4 regions of the Pedobacter sp. AC402 genome follow, and region 4 is predicted to be linked to each of the others. Evidence: riboswitches for the same ligand, from Rfam matches in the RefSeq annotation. Region 4 holds a riboswitch; each other region holds the start of a gene.
What was found. A riboswitch is a leader RNA that binds a small molecule or an ion and turns the genes downstream of it on or off. The one in region 4 is predicted to bind S-adenosylmethionine.
Positions count from the first base shown of each region.

Region 1: another riboswitch for S-adenosylmethionine. It lies ahead of AC0IWE_RS17970 (carboxypeptidase-like regulatory domain-containing protein); the one in region 4 lies ahead of metH (methionine synthase).
Region 2: another riboswitch for S-adenosylmethionine. It lies ahead of AC0IWE_RS08640 (O-acetylhomoserine aminocarboxypropyltransferase/cysteine synthase family protein); the one in region 4 lies ahead of metH (methionine synthase).
Region 3: another riboswitch for S-adenosylmethionine. It lies ahead of AC0IWE_RS11180 (DUF4833 domain-containing protein); the one in region 4 lies ahead of metH (methionine synthase).

Region 1 covers NZ_CEEDAI010000010.1:75,377-77,578, forward strand. Annotated here, with positions in the region: gene AC0IWE_RS17965 (peroxiredoxin family protein) at 1-351, opposite strand, end outside; SAM riboswitch class I at 488-594, shown strand; partial or broken gene AC0IWE_RS17970 (carboxypeptidase-like regulatory domain-containing protein) at 1,045-1,176, shown strand; gene AC0IWE_RS17975 (TonB-dependent receptor plug domain-containing protein) at 1,198-1,752, shown strand; gene AC0IWE_RS17980 (hypothetical protein) at 1,820-2,202, shown strand, end outside; gene AC0IWE_RS17985 (hypothetical protein) at 2,200-2,202, shown strand, end outside.
Region 2 covers NZ_CEEDAI010000007.1:434,460-436,661, forward strand. Annotated here, with positions in the region: gene AC0IWE_RS08630 (hypothetical protein) at 1-139, opposite strand, end outside; gene AC0IWE_RS08635 (hypothetical protein) at 115-348, opposite strand; SAM riboswitch class I at 558-667, shown strand; gene AC0IWE_RS08640 (O-acetylhomoserine aminocarboxypropyltransferase/cysteine synthase family protein) at 935-2,202, shown strand, end outside.
Region 3 covers NZ_CEEDAI010000009.1:186,529-188,730, forward strand. Annotated here, with positions in the region: gene AC0IWE_RS11170 (hypothetical protein) at 1-123, opposite strand, end outside; tRNA gene AC0IWE_RS11175 (tRNA-Cys) at 338-408, shown strand; SAM riboswitch class I at 434-533, shown strand; gene AC0IWE_RS11180 (DUF4833 domain-containing protein) at 834-1,406, shown strand; gene AC0IWE_RS11185 (hypothetical protein) at 1,653-2,192, opposite strand.
Region 4 covers NZ_CEEDAI010000002.1:6,926-9,127, reverse strand. Annotated here, with positions in the region: partial or broken gene metH (methionine synthase) at 1-1,402, opposite strand, end outside; SAM riboswitch class I at 1,621-1,725, opposite strand; gene AC0IWE_RS01925 (Bax inhibitor-1/YccA family protein) at 1,839-2,202, opposite strand, start outside.

The sequences.
Region 1 (2,202 bases), on a different contig from region 4:
ATTTAGCTGGTCACCATCAATCGCAAAGGCCAGTTCGTTATCAAATTGATCAAGTTTAACAAAAAGAGAATCTGTAGTTTGCGTTACTACGCCACCTTCGAAACTTTCTTCAGCATTGCGAAAATATAATTTCTGCTGACCGCCTTTTTCATTAATCTCAAAGTTGAATGGAATTTCTAATCCTTCCTTTACTTTGGCTATTCCGCGCCAGTTACCCAATGCTACAAAGGCTTTAGTTGCTTTTGCGCTGGTTTTTAGCTTTTGGCTATTTGCTAAAGCAGTATTTCCCTGAGCGTATGTAAGTGATGTTGATATGGCCAATAAGGCTGATAAAATAATTTTCGAATTCATTAGGACTGTTTTAATCGACTAAATTAGTAGACAAATATACGGGTATATTGAGCAAAGAAAAAATATTTCAATAAAAATCTACAAAAACTATAGGATAAATGGAATTAGTTATACCTTTGCTGCAGTTATTTTAAAATACTTATCAAGAAAGGCGGAGGGAATGGCCCTATGAAGCCTTAGCAACCAGCTATTTGTTAGAAATGGTGCTAAATCCATCCCGGATGAATCTGGGATAGTTAAGTCAGTTGTTTGCATATCCTTATCAAAATATATGGGGCACTTCTGATTTAAGAGGTGCTTTTTTTTGCTCTGCTGCATTCTTGATTAGTAAAAATGTTATAAATAAAATCATCCAAATGGAAAAAACAGACGAGCAAAAATTAAATTATTTAAATCCTTGCACATATACCCGAATGTGTAAGCCCTGTTAGCACTGCTACCAGGTTAACAGGCTTTTTCTAGGCTAACCAATCCTTTAGTAATATGAAAATTAACACGGTTTAATCGTGGTGGAATCGTTTTGCCCAAATTATTATCCCTTTTACTAATTATTAACTACACACATGCTTAAATTTATTAAATCAACAGCGTTTATTCTGCTGCTCTTTTATAGCACAGCAGCTATCCGCTCAAAATGCAACGGTTTCCGGTACGGTAAAATCGGCAGATGGAGAAACACTTCCCGGTGTATCCATTCTTTTAAAGGAGACCAAGCAAACATCAATTACTGATGGTAAGGGCGCTTTTTCTATAAATGCACCCGATAAAGGTACTTTAGTATTCTCTTACATTGGTTTTAAAACCCAGGAAATACAAATCAGCAAAAATGGACCGATTTCGGTTGTATTGCAATCGAGCGATAATGCACTTGATGAGGTAGTGGTAACTGCGTTGGGTATTTCGCGACAAAAGAAATCTTTAGGTTATGCGGTTCAGGAACTTAAAGGACAGGATTTGGCTGAAGCGAAAGAATCTAACCTGGTGAATGCATTGGCAGGTAAAATTGCCGGTGTAAGGGTAACCAACAGTCAGGGCAGCATGGGTTCTTCGCGGGTGGTAATCAGAGGTGAAACTTCAATTGCAGGTAACAACCAACCTTTATTCGTGGTGGATGGGATTCCTGTAGATAATTCGCAGTTAAATTCTGCCGGGGCAAGAGATTATGCCAATACCATCTCGGATATTAACCCGGAAGATATAGAATCGATCAGTGTTTTAAAGGGCCCCAACGCGGCTGCTTTATATGGCTCAAGGGCTGCTGCAGGGGTGATTTTAATTAAAACCAAAACCGGAAAATCAAAAAAAGGATTGGGGATTGCCATAAACTCAAATGCTGTGTTAGAAACCTTATTAACGCTCCCCTGTTTATCAAAATGCATTTGGTCAGGGATCCGAAGGTAAATTCAGCTATGTAGATGGTGCGGGCAAAGGCATTAACGATGGGGTAGATGAAAGCTGGGGGCCAAAATTGGATGGAAGATTAATTCCTCAATTCTTTTCTAAAGGAGTTGCTGTTCCATTTGTTGCACACCCGGATAATGTACGCGACTTTTTTCAAACCGGATATTCATTAAACAATGGTGTATCAGTTGCTGATGCAGGAGAAAAATACGATTACCGGATTTCGTACAATAACCTTAAACAGGTAGGCATAGTGCCAAGCTCAGGTCAGGGCAAAAATTCATTTGTATTAAATACATCTCTAAAAATAACACCAAAGCTTACTTTAACGGCTAATGCCAATTATAGCAAACTCAATTCAGATAATTTACCTGGCACAGGTCGTCACGATCAACAAGTACGATGTTGCAGTTTACGTGGTTTGGCAGGCAGGTTGATATTAACCAGTTG
Region 2 (2,202 bases), on a different contig from region 4:
AAGTTCCTGCTTTTAAGCAATAACTTTTATTGGTCATTTCGTAAAGGCCTTCACATAGTACAAATCCTCCATCAGGATTTTTCGGCAATAGATATAAAGGTTGTGCTTTTAAATTTAAAGTGGTGATAAAATCTGGCAATTTTTGGCCCCTCTGTTTACATCTTCAAAATTAGTTGTAATGGCTGCTGGTTGTTTCAAAAACCTATCTACACCTAAAGCTTTAGCACCCTGGGCAGTGCCTACTTTTAATAATTTATCTTTTAAACCTCCGAATTGAGCGCTTACATTGTTTAAACTTCCTATGGCAAATAGTAGCACTAAACATAGGGATTTTGTATTTTTCATCATGATTAAATTTAGATAGGTAACACAAACTTAGAATTTTAAGCGTTAATTTTATATTAAAAGTTTTAAGCCAATATTTTAACAAAAAATACATACCTCATTTTCATAAAGTTAACTTAAATTCGGAATTTTATTTTGTGAATTAAAATTAAATTCAGACATTTGAAATATTATTTGGCGGAAAGCTAAATAAAAGTCAATCTTCGCAGGTTGATTTATAAAGAAGTGGCGAGAGACTGGCTCGACGACCCACTGGCAACCCTCGAGAGAGAAGGTGCCAATTCCTGACCGGATAACAAGGTGTTATTTGGAGATATAAAATTAGAACTGATGAAAACATTAAATCTTCAATCGCTAAGCGAGCCCATTGCAAACCTGAAAAAGTCAGAAAAAAATTCTATTTCTTTTATTTGTTGCAACATGCGTGAGGTTACTTGTATGTGCTGTTGCATACAGTAGTTTAAAAATCTTCCTTTTTTGTTTCATTCAAACTGGAAGGTCCCGGGAAATCGGGATACGCCCTGTTAGGTTAATATTAGGCTAAGCCTTTACCTGTAGCTCATCAATCAACATTAAAAAAAAAGAAATTATGTCAACTTCATATAAATTTGAAACCTTACAATTACATGCGGGTCAGGAAATAGACCCAACAACAGGTTCCAGAGCAGTACCTATTTACCAAACCACATCGTATGGGTTTAAAAATGCAGAACATGGCGCAAATCTATTTGCATTAAAAGAGTTCGGAAATATCTATACCAGGATTATGAATCCAACAAATGATGTTTTCGAAAAACGTATCGCTGCATTAGAAGGTGGCGTTGCAGCACTAGCGGTAGCATCTGGTCAGGCGGCTCAGTTTATTGCATTAAACAATATTTTAGAAGCCGGAGATAGCATCGTTTCCTCTTCTCATATTTATGGCGGAACATACAACCAATTTAAAGTAGCATTTAAAAGATTAGGCATACATGTTGATTTTGCCAACCCGGATGTGCCTGAAGAATTTGAAAATAAAATTACGGATAAAACCAAAGCGCTCTACCTCGAAACCATCGGCAACCCTGCTTTTAGTATCCCCGATTTTGAAAAAATTGCTTCAATTGCTAAAAAATATGACCTTCCTTTGGTTGTAGACAATACTTTTGGCGCAGGTGGTTATCTATTTAAACCATTAGAACATGGCGCAAACATTGTTGTAGAATCTGCAACAAAGTGGATTGGTGGTCATGGTACAAGTATTGGAGGTGTTATTATTGATGGTGGAAATTACAATTGGGGCAACGGGAAATTTAAGCAGTTCTCAGAACCTGCTGAAGGATACCATGGACTGGTTTTCAGCGATGTTTTTGGCATCGGTGGACCATTTGGCAATATTCAGTTTATCATCCGTGCAAGGGTTGAGGGATTAAGAGATCTTGGCCCTGCCCTATCACCTTTTAATTCTTTTCTTTTGTTGCAGGGATTAGAAACGCTATCGCTCCGCGTTCAACGCCATGTAGATAATGCATTGGAATTGGCCACCTGGTTAGAAAACCATCCGCTGGTTAAAGAAGTTCAATATCCGGGCTTAGCGAGTAGTAAATACAACAATCTGGCTAAAAAATATTTAAGCAATGGTTTTGGCGCAGTTTTATCTTTTGAGTTGGCCGGAAGCAAAGAAAACGCAACACAGGTTATTGATAATTTAAAACTGGTATCTCACCTGGCAAATGTGGGCGATGCGAAAACGCTTATTATTCAGCCTTCAGCAACCACCCATCAACAGTTAAGTGAAACAGAACAGCTGGCGGCTGGCGTAAAACCAAACGCATTAAGGGTTTCGGTCGGTATTGAGCATATTGATGATATTAAAGC
Region 3 (2,202 bases), on a different contig from region 4:
TGAAAATACTAAAATACCATCTTTCTCACTATGGAGCAGATTATTTAACCAGATAATAAATAAGGTTACCACATTTGAGATAAATATTCCCAGCAGCAATTTTGATTGGAGAAACGTTTTCATATTATACTGATATTTGATCAAAAGTATAATATATTTTTAAACTTTCAAAAATTATTGAAAATAAAAATATCAAGTTTATTGAATTGATATAGAAATAAAACTTATGTAAGAAATTAAATTATCTACTAATCCTATAGAATATATAGTAATTAATTATTACTTTTGCTCAATATTCTTTAAAAGCTGGTTAAACGGCTTCTAAAAAAGATCATATAGTCATGTGGCCGAGTGGTTAGGTAAAGGTCTGCAAAACCTAGTACGGCGGTTCGATTCCGTCCATGACGTCTAAACATTAAATTGTTTACATACATACTTATCAAGAAAGACGTAGGGAATGGCCCTTTGATGTCTTAGCAATCTGTTGATTAACAAGGCGCTAATTCCTTTTGCAATTGCAGAAAAGATGAGTTTGAAAGCAGATTAATTTTCTGCGTTCAGCAAATAATCAAAAAGCTATTCCCGACCGAAAACTGGTAATTTAAATTTTATGATATGTCGGTATATTTTGATTATCCATCAATAAGGGATTTTTTTGAGATTCAGAGGGAACAATTCCTGCGAAAAATTAGATGATTATGAACATTGTAGGGCAGAATCGGATCGGCTTTATAATGCACAGCGAAATGAAAATGAGGAAACAATTTCGGCAGAAGATCAACATCAAAAAACACCTAATTCATACTACCGCTCTTCTACATAAAAAAATTAAAATGTACCAAACACCTTTAAGAATATCAAAAACACTATTTACAATTGTTTTAAGCCTTGTAATTTTTTCAACTCAAAGCCATGCACAAGGTAAAGATCCATCCCCTATCAATTTTCCGACACCAAAAAATATAGATCATTTGCTATTTTATATTCAACGTGATCCAAATACGAATACCCTCATTTATGCGCAAAACCTTAAAGAAAATGGCACTATCAATGCTGAAAATCCTATTCAGGTGTATTGGATCAGGTATGGCGAGAAAGGGCAAAAAAAAGACCTGGGGTACATCCAAAGGAAGTTTGCTTATGGCATTGATACAAAAGCATTGGGGAAGGATAAATATGAATTTAGATTTGTATCACACAAAAAACTGCCATTTTATTTACAAAGATATAATGATAAAAGCTACCATGTTTCGGTAACAATAAACAACCGGACAATAAGGGTTACGCGATTATTTGTGAGGATACAAGGTGGCAGTTTCTGGCTCCCAAATGTGAAATATGCAGAAATTGAAGGCACTGAAGAATCAACTGGTAAACCTACAGTGGAGCGGATAAACGTGAAGTAAAATAACGGTCAATAGTTTAGACAACTGTTTTTTACTACAAAACACTGATGTCAACGCCATAGACATTCATTATTACTTAAGCTTCAATGTACTTATATTACTTATAGGATAAAAGAGAGAAATGGTCTGTGGAGACACAGACCATGGATTCAGGTAACAGTAAAATTCATTATTACCTAAGCTTCAATGAACTTATAGGATAAAAGAAAGAAATGATCTGTGGAGACACAGACCATGGATTCATACTCAGCAACCACCTTTTTTAGGAATGCGTTTAAAAATAACCTGATGATCTCGCTCCACATATTCGCAGGATATTATTGGATACGAGTACTTGGGTGCATGTGATATATTGTGGCTTTTAATCATTATTTTGTCGTTAACTTTCAGGCTATGCAATTGTTCAAGTTGTGACTTTTCCGGCTCAAATTGTAAAATATAATCGTCGCTATTAACCCTAACCATCACAGCAAAACCTAACCTTGATCCTGGTGGAAGCGAAAGAGAAGTTACAACAGCTTCCATATTGGTAAAAGCAGTTGTATGCTTCCTTATTTTAGCCGCACTTGTAAACACTCTTTTACCTTCAGGAGAAGCCTCCCATTTTTTGTACTTAATGCCATCGGGTGTAGACTCCCACTTTTTTCTTTCGGCATTCCTTTCAGCAATAGAACGCGGCTTTGAAGACGGCTTCTTAGTCGTATCATTCCCAATTTCAGGATTAGCAAATACTAATCCGCCCACCACAACCAGTGGTAACATCAGCGCATAAATCAATTTTTTCATAATTTTTGTG
Region 4 (2,202 bases):
TTTGCGGGCACTTTCGCGAAATTTATCTTCTCCTTCTTTTAGTGAAATGGAGTTTACAATTCCTTTTCCCTGCAAACATTTTAAGCCATTTTCAATAACCGACCATTTGGATGAATCGACCATGATAGGCAATTTGGCAATATCAGGTTCAGAGGCTATGAGGTTTAAGAATTTGGTCATTGCTGCTTCCGAATCCAACATCCCTTCATCCATGTTCACATCAATTACCTGTGCACCACCTTCAACCTGTTGTAAGGCAACGGCCAGTGCGGCTTCGTAATCGCCACCTAAAATCAATTTAGAAAATTTTGGCGATCCGGTGATATTTGTTCTTTCTCCAATATTTACAAAAATGCTTTCTGGAGTAATGGTTACAGGTTCCAATCCGCTTAAACGCATGTAGGGTTCAAGTACAGGGATTTTCCGTGGTTCGGCTTTTCTTGCATTTTTGGCAATACAACCAATATGATCTGGCGTGGTACCGCAACAGCCTCCAACAATATTAACGAAGCCTGATGCAATAAAATCATCTACCAAATGTGCTGTTTCATGCGGCTGCTCAATCGTATGCGCCGAACTCATTTGGTAAACCTGCGTTTGGATAGGCCGATACATAGCAGCCTGCTTTTGCAGCAAGTTCTTCTATATGCGGCCGCATTTCTTTAGCTCCTAAAGCACAGTTAAAACCGATACTTAAAGGTTTTGCATGCATTACAGAGTTTAAAAAAGCTTCGGCAGTTTGGCCTGAAAGTGTTCTGCCGGAAGCATCGGTAATGGTACCAGAAATCATAATTTCCAGTTTACGACCAATAACTTCCTCATATTTTTTAATGGCTACAATAGCCACTTTAGCATTTAAGGTATCAAAAATGGTTTCGATTAATAAGACGTCTGAACCTCCATCTACCAAACCACGTACCTGCTCGTAATAAGCTGCTTCGAGTTCATCAAAATAAACCGCTCTAAAACCAGGGTCGTTTACATTCGGCGACATGGAAAGGGTGCGGTTGGTTGGGCCTATAGCACCGGCAACGAAACACTTACGGTCTGGATTTGCAGCCATAAATTCGTTTACAGATTCTTTTGCCACACGCGCCCCTTCGAAACTCATTTCATAAGAGAGATCTTCCATCTGGTAATCGGCCATAGAAATGCGCTGGGTACTGAACGTATTGGTTTCGATAATATCGGCACCAGCTGCCAAATACTCCAGGTGTATGGTTTTAATAATATCCGGACGTGTAATGTTAAGCAAATCATTATTGCCTTTTACATCACAAGGATGATTTTTAAATCGCTCGCCTCTAAAATCTTCTTCTGTTAAAGTATATCGCTGAATCATGGTACCCATTGCACCATCGATCACCAAAATACGTTTCTCTAATTCTTCTCTTATGCTCATTCTTGTTGTAAGATTTGAGATATGAGATACGGGATGTCAGAAATCAGATATGAGATATGAGATATGAGGTGTAAGATATATGAAATTGGGTAGACGCTATGTCTCAACTTTCAAATCTACGGTCTCAAATCTATGGTCTCAGATCTATACTCTCAAATCTATAATCTCAAGTCTCTAAAAGGCTTATTTAAAAAGTTGGTACGTGAATCGTAATCCTAAACTTATCTGGTCCCGAATAATTCAGGATAGAATTTAGCACCTTGTACGGTTACAGGTTGCTAAGACTTCGTTGGGTCTAATCCCTCCGTCTTTCTTAATAAGCATACAAAAATGCAACAAAGCTACATCAATTCCAAAATTTATCGCTTTGCTGCCAAATAAAATTACAAAGGCCATGCAATTCTGCACGGCCTTAAGAATATTGTTTTGTTAATGTCTATTTTCTGCTTCCGAAAATACGTAGTAAGAAAAGGAAGATATTGATGAAATCCAGATATAAATTTAAAGCCGCCATTATTGCCAGTTTTTTAGTATCTGCTTCTGGAATTGCTTCTCCACTCTCTTGGATTCCCATCCCAATTCTTTTGATTTTCTGCACATCATATGCAGTTAACGCAGTAAATACTGCAATACCTACAAAGGCCATAATCAGGCTAAATTGTTCGCTTTTAATAAACATGTTAAGAATGCTCGCAATAAATAATCCAGCAACACCTACCATTAATATAGGACCAAACTTACTTAAGTCGATATTAGTAGTATAGCCCATAAAAGCCATAATGCCAAAAATACCAGCAGCA